2 linked regions of the Flexivirga oryzae genome follow. The main gene of each other region encodes a partner of the protein of the gene in region 2 in a complex. Links are inferred from orthologs where the notes say so. Each region holds a gene or a part of one and is shown on either strand. Other genes may lie near its edges. The genes, in order: pcrA and uvrB.

The links.
Region 1: the proteins of uvrB (region 2) and pcrA are in contact, whole or in part, in a crystal structure (PDB 7EGT), measured with the Thermus thermophilus proteins. The link is inferred for Flexivirga oryzae from one-to-one orthologs. Residues at the interface, in WP_096411307.1 of Thermus thermophilus: Glu23, Leu25, Arg26, Asp27, Gly28, Glu29, Arg30, Phe31, Arg55, Glu326, Asp327, Phe328, Glu379, Ser382, Gln383, His398, Gly400, Arg401; in WP_096412145.1 of Thermus thermophilus: His654, Arg656, Phe657, Gln666, Asp668, Glu669, Lys680, Arg681, Leu682, Ser683, Lys685, Tyr686, Ala687.

The regions. Positions count from the first base shown.
Region 1 is NZ_JACHVQ010000001.1:2,707,573-2,718,312, reverse strand. What follows is about bases 4,778-7,858. They hold pcrA (DNA helicase PcrA), read left to right. Parts: upstream 4,778-5,155; coding sequence 5,156-7,561; downstream 7,562-7,858. Other genes in these bases: FHU39_RS12760 (hypothetical protein), read left to right, coding at 7,671-7,858; FHU39_RS12770 (TfoX/Sxy family protein), read left to right, coding at 4,778-5,110. Also shown: FHU39_RS12790 (HNH endonuclease), read left to right, coding at 192-1,742; FHU39_RS12785 (DUF2804 domain-containing protein), read left to right, coding at 1,778-2,791; FHU39_RS12780 (TetR/AcrR family transcriptional regulator), read right to left, coding at 2,817-3,404; FHU39_RS12775 (MFS transporter), read left to right, coding at 3,497-4,741; more of FHU39_RS12770, read left to right, coding at 4,775-4,777; more of FHU39_RS12760, read left to right, coding at 7,859-8,234; FHU39_RS12755 (M23 family metallopeptidase), read right to left, coding at 8,252-9,031; FHU39_RS12750 (PadR family transcriptional regulator), read left to right, coding at 9,202-9,795; FHU39_RS12745 (ABC transporter ATP-binding protein), read left to right, coding at 9,792-10,532; FHU39_RS12740 (FtsX-like permease family protein), read left to right, coding at 10,534-10,740. UniProt on the Escherichia coli protein: A helicase with DNA-dependent ATPase activity. Unwinds DNA duplexes with 3'-5' polarity. Translocates on single-stranded DNA with 3'-5' polarity. Initiates unwinding more efficiently from a nicked substrate than double-stranded DNA.
Region 2 is NZ_JACHVQ010000001.1:1,513,805-1,524,404, forward strand. What follows is about bases 1-2,941. They hold uvrB (excinuclease ABC subunit UvrB), read left to right. Parts: upstream 1-378; coding sequence 379-2,505; downstream 2,506-2,941. Other genes in these bases: FHU39_RS06950 (threonine/serine exporter family protein), read right to left, coding at 1-318; FHU39_RS06960 (DUF3817 domain-containing protein), read left to right, coding at 2,550-2,903. Outside these bases: FHU39_RS06965 (pyridoxal-phosphate dependent enzyme), read right to left, coding at 3,187-4,143; FHU39_RS06970 (D-2-hydroxyacid dehydrogenase), read right to left, coding at 4,148-5,131; FHU39_RS06975 (M24 family metallopeptidase), read left to right, coding at 5,195-6,418; FHU39_RS06980 (aminotransferase-like domain-containing protein), read left to right, coding at 6,420-7,616; FHU39_RS06985 (M20 family metallopeptidase), read left to right, coding at 7,616-8,881; FHU39_RS06990 (GntR family transcriptional regulator), read left to right, coding at 8,923-9,606; FHU39_RS06995 (NAD-dependent succinate-semialdehyde dehydrogenase), read right to left, coding at 9,619-10,600. UniProt on the Escherichia coli protein: The UvrABC repair system catalyzes the recognition and processing of DNA lesions. A damage recognition complex composed of 2 UvrA and 2 UvrB subunits scans DNA for abnormalities.

The sequences.
Region 1 (10,740 bases), 1.2 Mb from region 2 along the record:
TGTCACACCCTCGGCTGACCGAGCGACCGAGTTTCCCGTTTCCCAACCCCCGCGAGAGTGACGGCTCCCTCGCCGATCCACATCCCCCTGGCGTGACCTGTGGACGACGAGCCGGTTTTGCAGGGGATGTGGATAACAATACTCAGCGAAAAGCATTGTGCTGCAGTACTATTCGTGACATACTCGAACACATGGACGAGGAACCGCGGGACAACGGACCAGGCGCCGGCGGCGTACTGGACGTGACCGCGGTGCGCGCCTTCCACGACCGCCTCGACACGCCCCTGACCGCCGGTGACGGCGCCGACGTGGAAGCCCTGGTGGAAGAGTTACGGGTCCTGGACGAGTTACGCAACGCGATCACCGCCCGGCAGGCGCGAGCGGTCGTGGCAGTGCACGACGCCCAAGCCGCCCGGGACGTCCCGCGCGGGATCGACCCGGCGGACACGACCCGGGTGGTCGGCTCGCAGGTCGGGTTCGCCCGCCGGTGCACCCCACACCAAGGTGCCGCGTTCGTCCACCTCGCGCACGCACTGGTGGGGCACATGCCGCACACCCTGGCCGCGCTGGCCGCCGGGGTCATCAGTGAGTGGGACGCGACCCGGATCGTGCGGGAAACCACCGGCCTGACCGGTGACCAACAATCCGGCGTCGACGCCGGGATCCGCGACCACCTCGGCACCGCCGCCAGCACCCGCCTGGCCGCCCTGGCGAAGGAGCAAGCGATGCTGGTGGCCGCCGAGGCGGTCGCGGCCCGCCGCCGCGCCGCCCAGGCCCGGCGTGGGGTGAGCCTGCGACCCGCCGGCGACACCATGGCCTACCTGACCGCCCTGTTACCGGTCAAGGACGCCCTGGCCTGCATGACCGCCCTGGAAGACGCCGTCACCACAGCGCGTGAAGCCGCCGCCGACGCCGGGGCAGACCCCGGCAGTGTGCACCGGGGGCAGGTGATGGCCGACACCCTGGTCGAACGCGTCACCGGCAGGGCGAAAGCGCACGAGGTGTTCGGGGTGACGGTGAACCTGCTCATGCCCCTGGACACGCTGCTGGGCGACACGCCCGCGCACGTGCCCGGGTACGGGCCGGTCCCGGCGGACCTGGTGCGTGAATGGGTGGCCACCGGGGACCCGACCGGTCCGCGGCTACGCCGGTTGTTCACCCACCCCGGCACCGGTGACATCATCGGCATGGACTCTCGTGCCCGCCGCTACCCGGGGTTGCTGGCCCGGCTGATCCTGTTCCGCGACCAGACCTGCCGCACGCCCTGGTGCTCGGCTCCGGTGCGGCACACCGACCACGTCACCAGGCACACCGACGGTGGCGCCACCAGTGAGCGCAACGGGCAAGGACTGTGCGCCCGGTGTAACTACGCCAAAGAACACCCCGACTACCAGGTCACCGGCCACGCCGGACACACGAGCACCACGATCGGCGGGCTCACCGCAGCCAGCAGGCCACCGGCACCACCAGGCATGCCACCACCCACCGACTCCCACCCCGAACACACCCTGATGACCATCATCTGGGACCACAACCTGTCCCAACGCGACCAAGAACTCCAACGACACCAACAGGACAAGCAAGACCGCGAGAAACGCCGACACGAACCAGGCAGCGACACCAACACCGACACCGACCATCAACCAGGCACCGACCCGACACCAGACGACTGGGCATCCGACGACTGGGAAACCGACGACGACCGCTGCCAAGACGACGGCGACGAGATCGCCGACGACTAGTCGGCCCGTCCGGCCCGATCTGCCATCATCCCGGCATGGCCACGCCACGCCCGAGCCCGCGGATCACCTCGCCCAGCTCGCTCACCGACGCTGCCGGGCGCCTCAACCCCGCAGCCGTCGGCTGGACCTCCGAGCCACTGCACAACACCGACCGCATCGGGCGCGGACGGGTGGGTCGCGGACGCAACAAGCGGTGGGAGTACTGGGCGGTCACCACGCCGAATCATGTTGTGGCCATGACGGTTTCGGACATCGATTATGCGGGTGTCGGCAACCCCTGGGTGCTCGACCGCGCGACCGGCAACGAGATCAACCAGGACGCCATCACGCCCTTCGGCCGCGGCGTGAAACTGCCGGGCACGTTGGACGCCGGACCGGCCACCCTGCGCACCAGAGGACTGGACCTCACCGTCACTCCGCAACCCGGCGGCACCCACCTGCAGGCGAGTAGCGCCCGGGTCGAGGTCGACATCAGAGCGGCCCTGCCGGACCCGCACGAGCGTCTCGGGGTCGTCGTGCCCTGGACCGATCGGCTCTTCCAATACACCGTGAAGGACGTCGCCCGGCCGGCCACCGGGTCCGTGCGCATCGACGGCGTCGAGCATCGGCTGCCGGAGGGCAACTCCTGGGCGACCCAGGACCACGGCCGGGGGCGCTGGCCCCGGTCGATCACCTGGAACTGGGGCGCCGGGTCCGGACGGGCCGACGGTCACGACATCGGCATACAGGTCGGCGGCACCTGGACCGACGGCACCGGCGCCACGGAGAACGCGCTGTTGATCGACGGCCGTCTCACCAAACTCGGCGAGCTCGCCTGGAGCTATGACCGAGGAGACTGGCGGGTGCCCTGGCGGGTCAGCGGCCCGGGCGTCGACCTGACCCTGACGGTCGAACACGTCCGCCACGCCGCCACCGACCTGCGGATCATCCGCTCGCGGACCTGGCAGTGCTTCGGCGCGTGGTCCGGCACCGTCACGGCTGCGGACGATCAGTCGTATGACGTGCCCGGCGTCTTCGGCTGGGCCGAGCACGTTGAGCAGTTGTGGTGACGGTGCCCGCGAATCGGGAGCGGGCTCAGACCCTTTCGCGCTGACGCATCGACAGCACGTCAGCCACGAGCCGCTCGGCATACGTCCTGTCGATCGGCATCGCGAAGACGACGTGGTGATAGAGCGGCGCGATCACGTGATCGAGCACCTGCTCGACCGACGGCGCCTCCTCGCCCCGGGTGCGTGCCCGGCTGATCATCTCGGCGAGTTGTTCGCGGCGCGCGTTCCAGCACGGACAACCGCTGGCCAGCACGCCGTCGCGAGCGTTGACCATGGCCCGCAGGTAGCGGGTGCGGTGCGGGCGCACGATGTCCTCGGCGATGCTTCCGGCCCACGCGCCGAGATCGCCGGAGAGCGACCCGGTGTCCGGCAACTTCTCGTCCTCGCGGGTGAACACCGCGACCGCGACCTCTTCGAGCAGTGCGTCGACATCGCCCCAGCGCCGGTAGACGCTCGTCGGATTGACTCCGGCCAGTTCCGCGACCATCGGAACGGTGATCTGGTCGGGTCGCTTGGTCGCCATCAGCTCACCGACCGCGCTGTAGACGGCGTCCTGCACGCGCGCGCTGCGACCGCCGGGGCGGCGCTTCACGGGGGTGGATTTCGTCGACATACGGGAATTATTGCAATTCGTTTGGCATTAAGTCGAGCGCGGCGTACGCTGAGCCGCTAAAAGCAATGAAATTTGCAATTAGTGAGGCATCCATGTCGTACCGACTGTCCCGCCCCGTCGGCTTCACCGTCGCAGGGCTCGCCATGACCGGCCTGATGATCGGTGCCGCGGCACCGTCCCCGCTCTATCCGATCTACCAACAGCTCTGGGGTTTCTCGTCGTTCACGCTCACGATCATCTTCGCCGTGTATGTCGTGGCGCTGCTCGTCACCCTGCTGACCGTCGGCTCGCTCGCGGACCACATCGGCCGGCGCCCGATGCTCGTCGGCGGTCTCGTCCTGCTCGCGGTCGCCATGATCGTGTTCGCGCACGCTTCAGGGGTGGGGGAGCTGGTTCTCGCTCGCATCGTGCAGGGGGTTGCGACGGGAGCGATCACCGGTGCGGTCAGCGCACTGATCCTCGACCTGCAGCCGAGTCCGCACATCGGGTCCGTGGTGACCGGAGGTGCGCCCGGCGTCGGCCTCGCGCTCGGTGCGGCCATCGCCGGCGGTCTGGTGCAGCACGCGCCGGCGCCGCGGCAACTCGTCTTCTGGTTGCTGCTGGTGTGCTACCTGCTGCTGGCGGGCGCAGTGCTGTTCGCCCCGGAGCCATCGCGCCGCGGGACGGACCGGCGCGCCATACGCAGCGCCCTACGGCCGAGTGTCGGGGTGGCCGACCCTGCGCGGTCGACGTTCGTCACCTGGGCGCCGGCGCTGGTCGCCACCTGGGCGCTCGGCGGGCTGTACCTCTCGTTGGGTTCGTCCGCGGTCGCGCGGCTGCTCGGCGTCACGGACCACTTCCTCGTCGGGATCGTGCTGGCGAGCTTCTTCGCACCGGCCGGTCTGGCGCTGCTGGTGATCCACACCGTGCCGCAGCAGGCGAGGCGACCGCTGGGCCTGGCCTCGCTCGGCGGTGGCGTCGTGGTCACCGTGGTCGGGGTGCTCCTCCCGTCGGTCGCCGTGTACGTCATCGGCTCGGTGATCGCCGGCGTCGGGTTCGGTGTCACTTTCCAGGCGGCCGTCTCGGCGATCGGTGCGGTGACCCCTGCGGACGGGCGCGCCCGGACCTTCGCCGCGACCTACGTCCTCGGCTACACGGCGTTCAGCCTCCCGGCGGTGATCGCGGGGCTCGCAGCGCAGGACTGGGGACTGCGCCCCACCCTGGTCGGGTATGGCGCCCTCGATGTCGCCCTGGTCGTCGCCGCGGCGCTGCTCGGCGTGCGAGCGGCCCGTCGGGCGGCGCTCGCGCCGGCCTGCCCCGCAGCCGTGGCGCCCGCCGGGGCCTGCCCGAAAGGGTGACGCCCGTCGGTGCCACCGGCGACAATCGTCGTCATGGCGTACGACGGGGTGTTGGTCGACCGGATCCGCGAGCTCGTGGCGGACGACCTGGACGTGACCGACAAGCGGATGTTCGGGGGAGTGGCCTTCCTCACGGGTGGACACCTGGCGGTCGCCGCTTCCCGCAACGGCGGGCTGATGGTCCGCGTCGACCCGGAGGACAGCGAGGAGCTGCTGCGGGCGGAAGGAGTCTCACGGATGGTGATGGGCGGACGCACGATGAACGGCTGGCTGCGCGTCGCCGAGGAGCAGTTGGACGACGACGGGCTCGCCGAATGGGTGGCGCGCGGCCTCGACTTCGCCCGCGGCCTGCCGCCGAAGCAGGCGTGAGCGGCTCCGGTCGCGTCAGTGCGTCCAAGTAGGCTTGCGTTCAAGATGAGCAGCCTTTTCGACGACCTCCCCCTGCCCGGATTCCCGCCCGACGCCGCCTCGGCGACGGTTCCGACAGACGTCGACGAGCGGGGCGTACCCACCTGGGCAAGCCTCAGCAAGGACGCGGTCCGGGATGTCGAGAAGCCCGCGGCACCGTCGATGCGTGACCCGGAGAGCCTGGTTGCCGGGCTCAATCCGCAGCAGCGGGAAGCCGTGCTGCACGAAGGCCCGCCGCTGCTGATCGTCGCGGGGGCCGGCTCGGGAAAGACACGGGTGCTGACGCACCGCATCGCCTACCTGATGGCCGCACGCCACGTACAACCCGGTCAGATCCTCGCCATCACCTTCACCAACAAGGCGGCCGCGGAGATGCGCGAGCGGGTCGAGGCCCTCGTCGGTCCGGTGGCGCGGACCATGTGGGTGTCGACCTTCCACTCAGCCTGCGTGCGGATCCTGCGGCGTGAGGCCGGCAAGGTCGGGCTGAAGTCGACCTTCTCGATCTACGACGCGGCCGACAGCCAGCGGATGATGGCGCTGGTGATGCGCGACCTGGATCTCGACCCGAAGCGCTTCCCGCCGCGGTCGTTCAGCCACCAGGTCAGCAACCTCAAGAACGAGCTGATCGACGAGGAGACCTACGCCTCGCAGGTGGTCGAAGGCACCCCGCAGGAGCGCGCGCTCGCGGAGGCCTACTCGTCGTACCAACGACGGCTGCGGCAGGCCAACGCGCTCGATTTCGACGACCTGATCATGATGACCGTCAACATCCTGCAGGCGTTCCCCGACGTCGCCGAGCACTATCGCAGGCGGTTCCGGCACGTGCTGGTCGACGAATACCAGGACACCAACCACGCGCAGTACCAGCTCGTCAAAGAGCTTGTCGGCGCAGCTGTTTCGGATCCTGCGCTGGGCGAAGTGCCCCCTGCGGAGCTGTGCGTGGTGGGTGACGCCGACCAGTCCATCTACGCCTTCCGCGGCGCGACCATCCGCAACATCGTGGAGTTCGAGCAGGACTACCCCGACGCGCACACCATCCTGCTGGAGCAGAACTACCGCTCCACCCAGAACATCCTGCAGGCCGCCAACGCCGTCATCGCCAAGAACGAGAGCCGCCGGCCCAAGAAGCTGTGGTCGGAGTCCGGTGACGGCGCACCGATCGTGGGGTATGTCGGAGACTCCGAACACGATGAGGCGGCCTTCGTGGCACGCACCATCGACCAGCTCGGCGACGAGCACGGCGTCAAGCCCAAGGACGTCGCCGTCTTCTACCGCACCAACGCCCAATCCCGCGCGTTGGAAGAGGTTTTCGTGCGTGTCGGCCTGCCCTACAAGGTGGTCGGAGGCACCCGCTTCTACGAACGGCGCGAGGTCAAGGACGCGCTCGCCTACCTGCGGGTCGTGTCCAACCCGGCCGACACGGTCAACCTGCGCCGCATCCTCAACGTGCCCAAACGGGGCATCGGTGACCGCGCCGAGGCGTGCGTCTCGGCGCTCGCCGAGCGCGAGCGGATCCCGTTCATCGCCGCCCTCGGGCGAGCCGGCGACGCACCGGGCATCGCCACCCGCTCGGTGACCTGCATCAACGCGTTCACCGCGCTGCTGGAGTCGCTGCGCAAGGTGCACGAGGCCGAGGAGACCGGAGTGGGGGACCTGCTCGAGGCGATCCTCGACCAGTCCGGCTACCTGGCCGAGTTGCGGCAGAGCGCCGATCCGCAGGACGAGACCAGGGTCGAGAACCTCCACGAGCTCATCGCGGTGTCGAAGGAGTTCGACGAGAACTATCCCGGTGGGTCGCTGGAGGACTTCCTGGAGCAGGTGTCCCTCGTCGCCGACACCGACGAGATCCCCGATGAGGAGGGCGAGGACGTCGGCGTGGTCACCCTGATGACGCTGCACACCGCCAAGGGACTGGAGTTCCCGGTGGTGTTCCTCACCGGTATGGAGGACGGGACGTTCCCGCACCTGCGGGCACTCGGCGACCCGAAGGAGCTCGAGGAGGAGCGCCGGCTCGCCTACGTCGGCATCACCCGCGCGCGGGAACGGCTGCACATCTCGCGTGCCGAGGTCCGCTCGGCGTGGGGCGCCCCGCAGTACAACCCGCCGTCCCGTTTCCTCAGTGAGATCCCGTCGGGTCTGATCGACTGGCAGCGGGTGACGACGACGGCGACCCGGCCCTCCTCCACACCGGCCGTCGCCCGCCTCGCCGCTCGTCCCGGGGTCCGCAGCCCCGGCAATCGCCCTGTCATCTCACTGGATTCGGGCGATCGCGTCACCCACGACACCTTCGGTCTCGGCTCCGTCATCCGCGTCGAGGGCCAGGGCGAGCGCGCCATGGCGCACATCGACTTCGGCGGGGACATCGGGGTCAAGCGGCTCCTGCTGCGTTACGCGCCGGTCGAGAAACTCTGACGTCGGGTCGGCTCCCGCATCGAATTGGTGTCGATCGCAGGAATCGGCGTCGACGCTCGCTCACCCGGTGCTTTCCTTGAGGTGGGTCCTGCTTCGAGGGGTGGTGGACGTGCGTCGGTCGATTCCGCGTGGTGCGGTGAGCAGCGCCGCCATCCTCGGATGCTTGTTGCTGGTGCTCGCCGGCGTGCTGTGGTTCGTCCACTACCAGGACAACCGACGTTCCGTTCAAACCGTGTCCCGCCTTCCTGCTCCGCCGACGGCACACCGGTTGCACGGTTACTGCGACCCGCCGGTCTGGTCCCCGTCGGTGGCGGACGGTCGGGGTGGCCTCGTCACCGCCGATCCGCACCCGACGGGAGCGGTCGTCTACTGGCTTCCGGGCTCGAATGCCAGCAGGTGCCACGTCGTGGTGGCGAAACTGACCGAGGCCCAAGCAAGCTCGTTGGCGACGGATGTCCGCAACTCCGTTGTCAGGAAGGGCACCTATGCGTGTCCGAACGACGACGGCTCGGCGGCCTGGATCTTCTTCCGGTATGCCGACCGGTCCGACTTCGAGGTGGTCGACGCGCAGCTGACGGGCTGCACCTTCGCCAGTGCACCGCATCGCGGCTCGGTCGGCCCGGCCTGGCGTGGCACGGTCGAGTTGGACGCGCTCCGGCCGGCTGGGACCTGACCCGGCCGCAGCCCGGCTCAGAAGACGCCGCGGGCCTGCAACCAGGGTGTCGGATCGATCGGTGTGCCGTTCAGGTGGATCTCCAGGTGTAGGTGCGGCCCGGTCGACACGCCGGTGTTGCCGGAGTAGCCCACCTGCTGACCGCGCGCCACCGACTGGCCCGGCGCCACCGCGACGCTCGACAGGTGACCGTAGGTGATCTGGATGCCGTCGCCGTAGTCGATCGTGACGTGGATGCCGAAGCCGGGCACCCACCCGGTCGACACCACCGTGCCGACGTGCATCGCGCGCAACGGGGTGCCCCACGGGATCGCGAAGTCGTCGCCCAGGTGGTACGTCGAGCCGATTCCGCCCGGTGACAGGCGTGCCCCGAAGCCGGAGTCCATGCTCCCGGCACAGCCCGCGACCGCGCAGGTCCACGGGTTCTGATGCGTGACAGTCGGTTTCGGCGACCGCTTGGCTGTCTTCGCCTTCGAGTCGGCTAGCTTCGAGGGTGCATCAGCCGGAGCGAGCGGGGCGCGGGTGTCATCGCGGGATGCGCTGCCGAGCAGTTGCCGTTTCACCGAGGGCGCGCCCGCGACGCCGGGTGTGAACTTCTCGTGGGGCCCCGGGTCGAGGGCCAGGTTGCGCGCCCCGAGAGGTACGGGTGTCACGCCCGCGACCACGGCGCCGCCGACGGTCGCGACCACGGCGACGCCGGCCGGAACCGCCCGACGCGACTTCGGCGGATCGGCTCGGTGTCGCCCCTGCGGGCGGATCGGTGCGGTCGGTCGATGCCGACCTTCGTACTGGCTCATCGCCTTCGTTGCGGGAGGAGGGGGCAGTCGCACACCCGCGACAGCTTATGAGTCAGCCGAGCTGCGTGGGGCGAATGTGATGGATCGAGTCGGTTGCGCCCGCCGGATATACCGGGTATACATGGACCTCACCAGGGTACATACCGGGTATACCTGTCGGGGAGGGTTGCATGTCGATCAAGCACAGCCTGCTGGCGCTGCTGCAGGGCGGTCCGATGTATGGCGCCCAGCTGCGCCAGGAGTTCGAGCAACGCACCGGTGGGACCTGGCCGCTCAATGTCGGCCAGGTCTACACGACGCTCGGCCGGCTCGAGCGGGACGGACTCGTGGAGAGCGCCGGCGCCGCCGACGAGGAGGGTCGCATCGCCTACCGGCTGACCGACGCGGGACGCTCGGAGGTGCAGCAATGGTGGACCGTGCCGGTCGCCCGCGAGCAGACGCCGCGCAACGAGCTCGCGATCAAGCTGGCGCTCGCGGTCACCCTGCCCGGAGTCGACGTGCAACGCATCGTGCAGACCCAGCGGACCGCGACCATGACCCACCTGCGGGACCTGACCCGGCTCAAGCGCGGCGCCGACGGTGACGACCTCGCCTGGGAGCTGGTGCTGGAGTCGCTGATCTTCGCCGACGAGGCCGAGGTGCGCTGGCTGGACCACGTGGAAGCGAGGATCGCGCGCGTCACCCCTACCCGGGCGAAAGCCTCGCGGACGGCGCGCGTCGCCACCCCGGGGAACGCTGGACCGCGTGAGGAGGTGTCACGATGATGAGCGCCGGCACGACGCAGCAGCCGACCCTCGTCCTGCGGGCCGTCGAGCGCACCCACGGCAGCGGCGAGACCGCGGTGCACGCGTTGCGTGGAGTGAGCCTCACCGTCAGCCCCGGTGAACTGGTGGCCGTCATGGGGCCGAGCGGCTCCGGCAAGTCCACGCTGCTCAATGTGGCCGGCGGGCTGGACACGCCGACTGCCGGCACGGTGTCGATCGAGGGTGTCGACCTCGCATCACTGTCACGCCCCGGTCTGGACCGGTTGCGCCGCCGCACCATGGGCTTCGTCTTCCAGGACCTCAACCTGATCCCGTCGCTCACTGCGATCGAAAACGTCTCTCTGCCCATGGAATTGGACGGTGTCAGCCTCCGCAAGGCACGCGCGGCGGCACGCGACGCGCTGGGGAGGGTCGGCATCCTCGAGCTCGCCGACCGATTCCCCGAGCACCTGTCCGGTGGACAACAGCAGCGCACCGCGATCGCCCGCGCGCTCGTCGGCGAGCGACGGCTCGTGCTCGCCGACGAACCGACCGGAGCACTGGACTCCACGACGGGTGAAGCAGTGCTGCGCACCCTGCGTGACCAGTGCGACGACGGCGCCGCAGGGCTGTTGGTGACGCACGAGTCGCGTCACGCGGCCTGGGCGGACCGGGTGATCTTCCTGCGTGACGGCGTGATCGTCGACACGACGGGCGATGCCGCCACTCCCGAGTCGCTGCTCCACCAGGAGGTCTGACATGGACACCTCGGGGGAGTCCGTGTCGGACGCGCGCCTGCGGCGATCAGGAGGCGTCGCAGGGTATGTCGGGGGCTGGCGGGTCTCACTGCGACTCGCCGCCCGCGACCTGCGCGCACACAAGGGCCGAGCGGTCCTGGTGGCACTGCTCATCGGGCTGCCGCTGTTCCTGGTCGCCGGGGGTGCGACGTTCGGCTTCACTGTCGAC
Region 2 (10,600 bases):
CGGCAGGGCCGCGATCGCGTCCAGTTCGCGGATCGCCGAGGGTATGGCGACAGCTCCGCGCATCAGCCGGTCGTAGACGTCCTGGACGAGGGTGACCTGCTCGAACCGCAAGGTCCCCGTGACGGGTTCGAAGCCGACGCTGTCCTCGGCGCTCAGCCCGGCGAACAGCCCGGTCGGGGTGGCCGCGACCCGCACGCCGGGCGCACCGAGGCGGCGCGCCAACAGCGTCACCTGCCACTCGACGTCCGGCACCGGCGCACCACCGGCGAGCAGAGCGCTGCCCATCCGCAGCAGCACCTCACGCGTCGAGTCCGTCATACAGCCATCATGACGGCCACGGGAACAACCGTTGTCAGTGGCGGCGTTTACGGTTGCACTATGCGCCCGACCACTGACCTGCAGCGACGTGTCGCGCCCTTCGAGGTTGTTTCCGAGTACTCACCCAGCGGCGACCAGCCGACCGCGATCGCCGATCTGGCGCGCCGGGTCGAGGCGGGGGAGCAGGACACCGTGCTGCTCGGCGCGACCGGCACCGGCAAGTCCGCCACCACGGCGTGGCTGATCGAGCAGGTGCAAAGGCCCACCCTGGTGATGGCACCCAACAAGACCCTCGCGGCACAGCTGGCCAACGAGTTCCGCGAGCTGCTGCCGCACAACGCGGTCGAATACTTCGTCTCCTACTACGACTACTACCAGCCCGAGGCCTACATCCCGCAGACCGACACCTACATCGAGAAGGACTCCTCGATCAACGACGAGGTCGAGCGGCTGCGGCACAGCGCCACCAACTCGCTGCTGACCCGGCGCGACGTGATCGTGGTCGCGTCGGTGTCCTGCATCTACGGCCTCGGCACCCCGCAGGAGTACGTCGACCGCATGCAAGCGCTGCGGGTCGGTGACCAGCTGGACCGCGACGACCTGCTGCGCAAGTTCGTCCAGATGCAATACACCCGCAACGACCTGGCCTTCACCCGCGGCACCTTCCGGGTCCGCGGCGACACCGTCGAGATCATCCCGGTCTACGAGGAGCTGGCGATCCGGATCGAGTTCTTCGGCGACGAGATCGAGCGGCTCTACACGCTGCACCCGCTGACCGGCGAGGTGGTGCGCGAGGAGCAGGAGATGTACGTCTTCCCCGCGTCGCACTACGTCGCCGGCCCGGAGCGGATGGAGCGGGCCATCTCCTCGATCGAGACCGAGCTGGCCGACCGGCTGAAGACCCTGGAGAAGCAGGGCAAGCTGCTGGAGGCGCAGCGGCTGCGGATGCGCACGACCTACGACATCGAGATGATGCGTCAGGTCGGGTCGTGCTCCGGCATCGAGAACTACTCGCGGCACATCGACGGGCGCGGCCCGGGCAGCGCACCCAACTGCCTGCTCGACTACTTCCCCGAGGACTTCCTGCTGGTCATCGACGAGTCGCACCAGACGGTGCCGCAGATCGGCGCGATGTACGAAGGTGACATGTCCCGCAAGCGCATGCTGGTGGACCACGGCTTCCGGCTGCCGAGCGCGATGGACAACCGGCCGCTGAAGTGGGAGGAGTTCCTGGAGCGCATCGGGCAGACCATCTACCTGTCGGCGACGCCGGGCGACTACGAGATGGCCAGGGCCGGCGGCGAATACGTCGAGCAGGTGATCCGGCCGACCGGTCTGGTCGACCCGGAGATCGTGCTGAAGCCGACCAAGGGGCAGATCGACGACCTGCTGCACGAGATCAACGAGCGCACCGAGCGGGACGAGCGCGTCCTGGTGACGACGCTCACCAAGAAGATGGCCGAGGACCTCACCGACTACCTGCTGGAGAAGGGCGTCCGGGTGCGCTACCTGCACTCCGAGGTCGACACGTTGCGCCGTGTGGAGCTGCTGCGCGAGCTGCGGCTCGGCGAGTTCGACGTGCTCGTGGGCATCAACCTGTTGCGTGAGGGCCTCGACCTGCCGGAGGTGTCGCTGGTCAGCATCCTGGACGCCGACAAGGAGGGCTTCCTGCGCTCGGCCCGGTCGCTCATCCAGACGATCGGCCGCGCTGCGCGCAACGTGTCCGGTCAGGTGCACATGTATGCCGACAAGGTGACCCCGTCGATGCAGGAGGCGATCGACGAGACCAACCGCCGCCGGGACAAGCAGCTCGCCTACAACAAGGCGGCCGGCGTCGACCCGCAGCCGCTGCGCAAGAAGATCGCGGACATCACCGACATGCTGCAGCGCGAGGACGCCGACACCGATGCGCTGATGGGCAGCGGCCGGGCGCAGTCGCGCGGCAAGTCCGACGGTCGCGGCAAGCGCGGCGGCGGTCGCGGTGCGGTGCTCGCGGACGGTGAGGTCGCCGGCGCGGCACGGGTCTCCGGTCTGCCGGCCTCCGACCTGGCCGGGTTGATCCAGGAGCTCACCGAGCAGATGCACCAGGCCGCGGCCGACCTGCATTTCGAGCTGGCCGCGCGGTTGCGCGACGAGTTGGGCGACCTGAAGAAGGAGTTGCGGCAGATGGAGGCCGCGACCAAGTGAGCCGGTGACCAGGGCGATCTACTACGTCACGTAGGATCCGGTGCATGGTCACCACTCTCGACGACACGACCGCCGCCGAGCGCGTCTCCACCAGCTTCCCGGCTCGGGCCTTCAAGCTCGCCGCCTTCGCCGAAGCAGTCTCCTGGATCGGCCTGCTGATCGGCATGTTCTTCAAGTGGATCGTGCAGTCCGGCGATCTCGGGGTGCGGATCTTCGGCCCGATCCACGGCACGATCTTCGTGCTCTACGTGATCAGCCTGGTGGCGGTCTCGGTGACGCACAAGTGGACGCCGAAGGAGTCGCTGCTCGGCCTGGTCAGCAGTGTGCCCCCGCTGATGACGGTGTGGTTCGAGCGCCGCGCGGAGCGCCGCGGCGCCCTGGTGCGCCGCGCGGCCTGACGCCATACCAACTCCGCCGACGACGCCGACGACGCCGGCGCGTCCCGAAGTGCCGACGGTCGGGGGTTGGGGACGGGGTTTCGCGGAAAGTGCGTCCCGAAGTGCCGACGGTCGGGGGTTGGGGACGGGGTTGCGCGGAGAATGCGTCCCGAAGTGCCGACGGTCGGGGGTTGGGGACGGGGTTGCGCGGAAGGGCGTCCCGAAGTGCCGACGGTCGGGGGCTGGGGACGGGTTGCGCGGAAGGCGCGTCCCGAAGTGCCGACGGTCGGTTGGTCGGGACGCCTCAGGCGGCCGCGGGGGCGCGCGAGTTGCCGGTGATCACCACGGCGAGCCGGCTGCCGCGCCAGCGGTCGGGGTCCGACTGCAGGAACGCGACGCCCGCGGCGGCCGCGCCCTCGACGAGCAGTTCGTCGTGCCGCCGGAGCGTCTCCAGCGCGGTGCGCAACTGCTCCTCGCTGACCGTGTCGATCTCGTCGATCACCTGCCGGGCGATGCGGAAGGTGTACCGGTTGTGCGGGCCGAGATCGCCCAGCAGTGAGGTCGCGACCGTGTCCACCTCGTCGATCGACACCGGGTGACCGGCGCGCAGCGAGCGGTACATGGTGTCGGCCCGCTCGGCGCACACCCCGACGACCTGCGTGCCGTGGGTGACCGCCTTGACCGCCAGGCCGATGCCGCCGCTGAGACCGCCGCCGGAGACCGGTACGACGACCGCGTCCAGCGGCGGCAGGTCGTGCGTCAGTTCCAGCCCGATGGTGCCCTGGCCGCTGATCACGTCCGGGTGGTCGAACGGCGGGACGAACAGGTAGCCGCGGTCGTTCGCGAGTGCGAGCGCGGCGGTGATGGCGGCGGTCTGGTCGTGGCTGGTGTGGTCCACCACCGCGCCGAGTTGCTCCAGCGCGCGGGCGCGGTAGTCCGGCACAGTGCGGGCGAGGAACGCGGTGACCGGCAGCCCGAAGCGGCGGCCCATGTGCGCCACCGCCCGCGCGTGGTTGCCGGTGGACGCGGTCGTCACACCGGTGACCTCGCCGCCCTCCGCGGCGGCCCGGATCGCGTTGCAGGCGCCGCGCACTTTGAAGCTGCCGGTCGGCTGCTCGATCTCCAGCTTCAGGTAGACCGTGGCGCCGGTCAGCTCGCTCAGCCACCGGCTGATCCGGCTGGGAGTGTGCTCCACGTGGCCGGCGATGCGTCGCTGCGCCGACCTGATCGCGTCGAGGTCGGGCAGCGCCAGGTCCGTCATACCGTCATTGTCCCGCGCTCGGCACGAACCCCAGCTGCTTGTCGACCGGGTGCGGCAGCGGATCCCCGGCGAGCCACCGGTCGGCCAGTTCGACGAACTGCGCGGCGAGCGCGTCCAGCCAGCCCGTGGAGTCCCCGGACAGGTGCGGTGAGATCGTCAGCCCCGGCACGTCCCACAGCGGTGATTCGGCGGGTAGTGGCTCCTGCTGGAAGACGTCGAGCGCGGCGCCGGCCAACGCACCGGCCTGCAGCGCGGCCACCAGGTCGGCCTCGACCACGCTCTGGCCGCGGCCGACGTTGACGAAGTATGCCGAGGGGCTCATCGCGGCAAACACGTTGCGGTCGAACAGATTCCGGGTGTCGTCCGTCAACGGTGTCACATTGACGACCACGTCGAAATCACCGACGTGTTTGCTCAGGGTGGAGCTGGCGATCACCGAGCCGAAGTCGGGGTCACCCTCGCGCGCGGTGCGCCCGGCACCCGTCACGTCGACGTCGACGGCACGCAGCAGCCGCGCGATCTCGCGACCGATGCTGCCGGTGCCCACGATCAGCGCACGGCGGCCACGCAGCGGCCGGGTCTCCCGGTGGCGCCACTCATGGGCGCGCTGCAGTTCGAGGCCCTCCCGCATCAGCTTCAGGTGCGCCAGCACCGACGCCAGCACGAACTCGGCGATCGGCCGGTCGAAGATCCCGCGGGCGTTGGTCACCACGACCTCGGAGTCGCGCAACTCCGGGAAGAGCAGCTTGTCGACGCCGGCCGCGGCGACGTGGATCCACCGCAGGTCGCCGCAATGGCGCCATACGTCCCGCACCGCGGTCGAGAAGAAGTCCCAGAGGAAGAGCGCCTCGGCGCCCTCCAGCGCGGCACCGAGGCCCGCCGCATCGGTGTACCGGAGCGTCGCTCGGGAGGCGAGGGCCGCCAGGCCCGGGGGTCGGTCGTCGGCGTCCGCCACCAGGACGGCGATCACGGGCGGGTTCGAAGTCACTCCGCCAGTGAAGAATGGCCGTGTCTGATTGTCAACAATTGATTCTGGATGCACCATGAGCAGGTGAGTCAAACACCCCCCGACGCCGCGCTCAGCGGCCTGCGCTCCCGGCCGTTCCCGGAGCAGGAGTACCTCGACCGTCTGCGTGCCGTGCAGGTGCGTATGGCGGAACGTCAGCTCAGCTCGCTGATCATCGCCGACCCCGCGAATCTCTACTACCTGACCGGCTACAACGCGTGGTCGTTCTACATGCCCCAGTGCCTCATCGTCCCGGTGGAGGGCGACTGCCACCTGTTCACCCGGACGATGGACGCGGCGGGCGCGCACTACACGGCGTTCCTGCCGGTCGACCGCATCCACGGCTACCCCGACTACCTGGTCAACCGCCCGGACACGCACCCCTTCGACTGGATCGTCGACCGCGCGCTGGAGATCGGCGTGCTCGTCGACGAGCCGGGCGCGTATGTCGCCGCGGAGCTGGACGCGCACTTCTTCTCGGTCCGCAGCTACCTGGCGATCCAGTCGGCGCTGAAGATGTCCGCCCTGGTCGACAGCACCGAGCTGGTCAACTGGGTGCGCGTGCGCAAGTCACCCCTGGAACGTGAAAAGCTCCACACCGCAGGCAAGATCGCGCAACGCGTGATGGAGACCGCACTGCAGGAGCTGGAGCCCGGCCGACGCCAGTGCGACGTGGTCGCGGAGATCCAGCACGCCCAGGCGCTCGGTGCGCACAAGCTCGGCGGCGACTACCCCGCGATCGTGCCGATGCTGCCCACCGGCGAGACGGCCGGCACCCCCCACCTCACCTGGAGCGACCTACCGCTGCAGAGGGGGGAGGCGACCACCATCGAGCTCGCCGGCGTGTTCCACCGTTACCACGCGCCGCTGGCCCGCACGGTCGTGCTCGGTAAGGCGCCGCGCAAGCTGATCGAGTGCGCCGACGCCACCAACGAGGGTATGGCGGCCCTGCTGGAGCAGATGCGGCCCGGCAACCGGACGTGCGACGTGCACCGGGAGTTCGCCCAGACCATCGGCCGCTACGGGCTCACCAAGGAGTCGCGGATCGGCTACTCCATCGGCATCGGCTACCCGCCGGACTGGGGCGAGCGCACCATGAGCGTGCGGCCCGAGGACGAAACGGTCATCGAGGAGGACATGGCGTTCCACGTCATCCTCGGCATGTGGATGGACGGCTGGGGGTACGAGACCTCCGAGTCCATGCTCATCGGTCCGGACGGCCCGGACCTGCTCACCAACGTCCCACGCGGACTGACAGCGAAGGAGTGACATGACCCGGCTGCCCCTGGCAACCCGTGCAACCGACCTGGTGGGGTCGATCATCGACTCCAGCACCTCCCTGCTGGCCGGTCAGCGGCACGACATCGTGCGGTTCGCCATGGGCAGCCCGGCGCCCGAGGCGATCCCTGCCGACACGTTGCGCGACATCGCGGCGACCGAGCTCGGCCGTCCGGACGCCTACGACTATGCCGCGACCGAGGGTGACCCGCGGTTACGCGACGCGCTGCTCGGCGTGCTCGCTGACACGCCCGACGCGCCCACCCCGGACCGGCTGCTCATCACGGCCGGCGGCATGCAGGGACTCGACCTGGCCTTCAAACTCTTCGTCGATCCCGGAGACCTGGTGGTCGTCGAATCACCCACCTACACCAACGGATCCGCGACCGCGCTGTCCTACCAGGCCGAGCTGCTGGAGGTGCCGGTCGATGACGAGGGCATGCAGGTCGACACCCTGGAGGACCTGGTGGCGCGCGCCGGCCGGACGCCGAAGGCGATCTACGCCATACCCACGTTCCAGAACCCGTCGGGCGCGTCGATGTCCGTCGAGCGCCGGCACCGCTTGCTGGAGCTGACCCGGCAGTGGGGCAGCGTGCTCATCGACGACGACCCGTACGGGCTGCTGCGTTTCGAGGGTGCGGACGTGCCGTCGTTGCACGCGCTCGCCGGCGGCGATCCGCTCGTCTTCTCGGTGCGAACCTTCTCCAAGATCATCGGCCCCGGCCTGCGGGTCGGCTGGGTGGACGCGGACCCGTCGCTGCAACAGCTGTTGATCAACGCCAAGCAGGCTATGGACACCTGCACCAACCTGCCGTTGCAACGGTTGGTGGCCGGGTTCCTGGAGGGCGGTCACCTGCAGCCGCACCTGGTCGCGCAACGCTCGGCGTACCGGGAGCGCAAGCGGGCCATGCAGGACGCGCTGACCGAGCACTTCGCGGGTACGGCGCACTGGACCGACCCGCACGGCGGCTTCTTCCTCTGGGTGACGTTCGACCACGACGTCGACACCGAGGCGCTGTTCGAGGTCGCGCTCGCCGAAGGGGTGGCGTTCATCCCGGGCAACGCGTTCTCGCCGAGTAAACGTTTCCCGGATGCGCTGCGGCTGTGCTTCGCGTCGAGCACCCCGGAACGCATCCGGGAGGGCGTGGCACGACTGCGTCGCGCGGTGGACTCGATGGGGAAGCGCTGATGACCGAAACCGTTGACACCCAGGGAGTTTCGCACCTCGAAAACGCGGCTCTCGCCCTGATCGACGAAGACGAACTGGTCGCGGTCACCCAGGCCCTGGTACGACAGCCGGGGGAGAACCCGCCGGGTGAGGAGGCCGCGCGGGTGGCGGCGCTCGTCGCGGCGTGCACGGCGCGAGGGCTCGACGTGCGGACCGCGCCGCTGGCGGAGGGCAGGGAGAACGTGCACGCCCTCACGACCGGCGGAGGCGGGCCGCGTCTGCTCCTGCTCGGGCACACCGACGTGGTCCCGGTGGGCGACGGCTGGTCGGTCGACCCGTTCGCCGGGGTGGTGCGCGACGGGCGGATCATCGGCCGCGGGACGAGCGACATGCTCGGGGGTCTGGCCGCGTGCGTCGTCGCGATGAGCGCCGTGCAACGCGCGGCCGAGCACACGGGCGTCGAGTTGTCCGGCCGGATCGAGCTGGTCGCCGCGGTCGACGAGGAGGAGGGCGGCCTCGGCATCCGCGGCTTCATGGCTGATGCTCACGAGATGCCGGGTCGGGTGAGCTATTGCGGATGCATCACCGCCGAGCCCACCGACCTGCAGACCATCGTCGCGGCACGCGGCGACTGCTACCTCGACATCACGGTGCACGGCCGGGCCGCGCACGCGGGCCGCCCGTCGGACGGCTGCAACGCGATCTACGGCGCCGCCCGGGTGATCGAGTCGTTGCGGGCCTGGAACGACGAGCTCGCGCGGTCACCGCATCCGCTGGCCGGGCCGGCGACCTGGAGTGTCGGGATCGTGGAGGGCGGACAGGGCACGGCGATCGTGCCGGCGGCCTGCCGGATCCAGGCGGACCGCCGGTTGCTGCCGGGGGAGGGGCCGGACACCGTGCTGGCGTCGGTCGAGGCCCGGATCGCCGGGCTGGACCTGGCGCGTGACGGACTGCATGCGGAGGTCGCGATGCCGATGAGCATGCCGGGTTTCGAGACGGCAGAGGATGATTCGTTCGTCCGGGTGCTCGACGGCGCGCTCGCGGACTCCGGTGGGCCCGGGCTGCCGCCCGGGGGCTGGACCGCCGCCTGCGACGGCGGATACATCAGTCGCGATCTCGGCGTGCCCACCGTGGTGCTCGGGCCTGGCTCGGTCAACGACCAGGCGCATCGGCCCGACGAGTCGGTGCCGATCGCGGAGCTCGTTGTCGCGGCCCGCACCTATGTCCGCGCGGCGGTACGACTGCTGGCGACGCGGGCGGGCGAGCGTCCGACGGGGACCCGGTGACCGGCGGGTAATCTGCTTCCGGCACGAAGGAGAACGAGAGCATGAGCGCAGCGGCAGGACGTCCCAGACTGGAGCCGGTGGTCCGTGAGTCGACCGCGGTGATGATCGCGGACCGAGTGCGCGAGGGCATCGAGCGTGGCGACCTGCCGCCCGGCACGCAACTGGGAGAGGCCGAGCTATCCCGCCAGCTCGGCGTGAGCCGTGGTCCGCTGCGCGAGGGGCTGCAACGCCTCACCCAGGAGGGGCTACTGCTGTCCATCCGCAACCGCGGCCTGTTCGTCATCGAGATGACCCCGGAGCGGGTGCGCGACATGTACGTGGCCCGGCAGGCGGTCGAGCGCGCGGCGGCGGAACAGATCCACCTGGGCTCACCGCAGACCGCCGGCGCGCAGCTGTTGCAGATCACCGACGAGATGGAGGTCACCGCCGATGCCGGGGACCCGTCCGGCGTCGGCGAGGCCGACATCGCCTTCCACGACCTGCTGGTGCGACTGGCCGGGAGCCCCCGGTTGTCCCGCATGCACCGCACCCTGCTGACCGAGACCCGGATGGGCATCCACGCACTCGAGCCGACCTACCAGGGGTATGACGCCCGCGTGGCCGAACACCGCGCGATCGCACAGTCGTTCATCGACGGCGATCCCGCGGAGACCGACCAGCTGCTGCGGCTGCACATGGCGGACGCGGTCGAGCGGCTGACCGCGCGCAGCGCCGGGACGGACTGACGGCCCGCCGGATCAGACGCTGATCCCGATGTACTTCACCTCGAGGAACTCGTCGATCCCGACGTTGCCGCCCTCGCGGCCGAGACCGGACTCCTTGATCCCGCCGAACGGCGCCGCGGGGTTGGACACGACCCCCTGGTTGAGGCCGACCATGCCGGACTCGAGGCGTTCGGCGACGCGGAGGGCGCGGCGCAGGTCGTTGGTGAAGACGTAGGACACCAGCCCGTAGGGCGTGTCGTTCGCGGCGGCGACCACCTCGTCCTCGGTGGCGAACGGGATGACGGAGGCGACCGGCCCGAAGATCTCTTCCCGGGCCATCCGGGCATCGGTGGGCACATCGACCAGAACCGTTGGCGGGTAGAAGAATCCGGGACCGTCGGGAGCCGCACCTCCGGTGAGCACCCTGGCGCCCCGTGCGGTCGCGTCGGCGACCAGGTCGACGACCTTGCCGCGCCCGGCATCGTCGATGAGCGGGCCGACCTGGGTGCCGTCCTCGACACCGGGACCGACCTGCAGTGCGCTCATCGCCGTCGACAGCCGTCGGGCGAACTCGTCGGCCACGCCCTGCTGGGCGTAGATCCGGTTGGCCGCCGTGCACGCCTCACCCATGTTGCGCATCTTGGCCGCCATGGCGCCCGTCACCGCCTCGTCCAGTTCGGCGTCGTCGAACACGATGAACGGTGCATTGCCACCCAGCTCCATCGAGGTGCGCATCACGGTGTCCGCACACTGCGCGAGCAGGATCTTGCCCACCGCGGTCGACCCGGTGAACGACAGCTTGCGGGCCTTGCCGGACCGGATCAGCGGCTCCATGACGCCGTTCGCGTCGGTGCAGGTGACGATGTTGACGACGCCGGCAGGCACACCCGCGTCGAGCAGGATCTGCCCCAGCGCCAGCATCGACAACGGGGTCTGCGGCGCCGGTTTGATGACGCTGGTGCAGCCCGCGGCGATGGCGGGGCCGATCTTGCGGGTGCCCATCGCCATCGGGAAG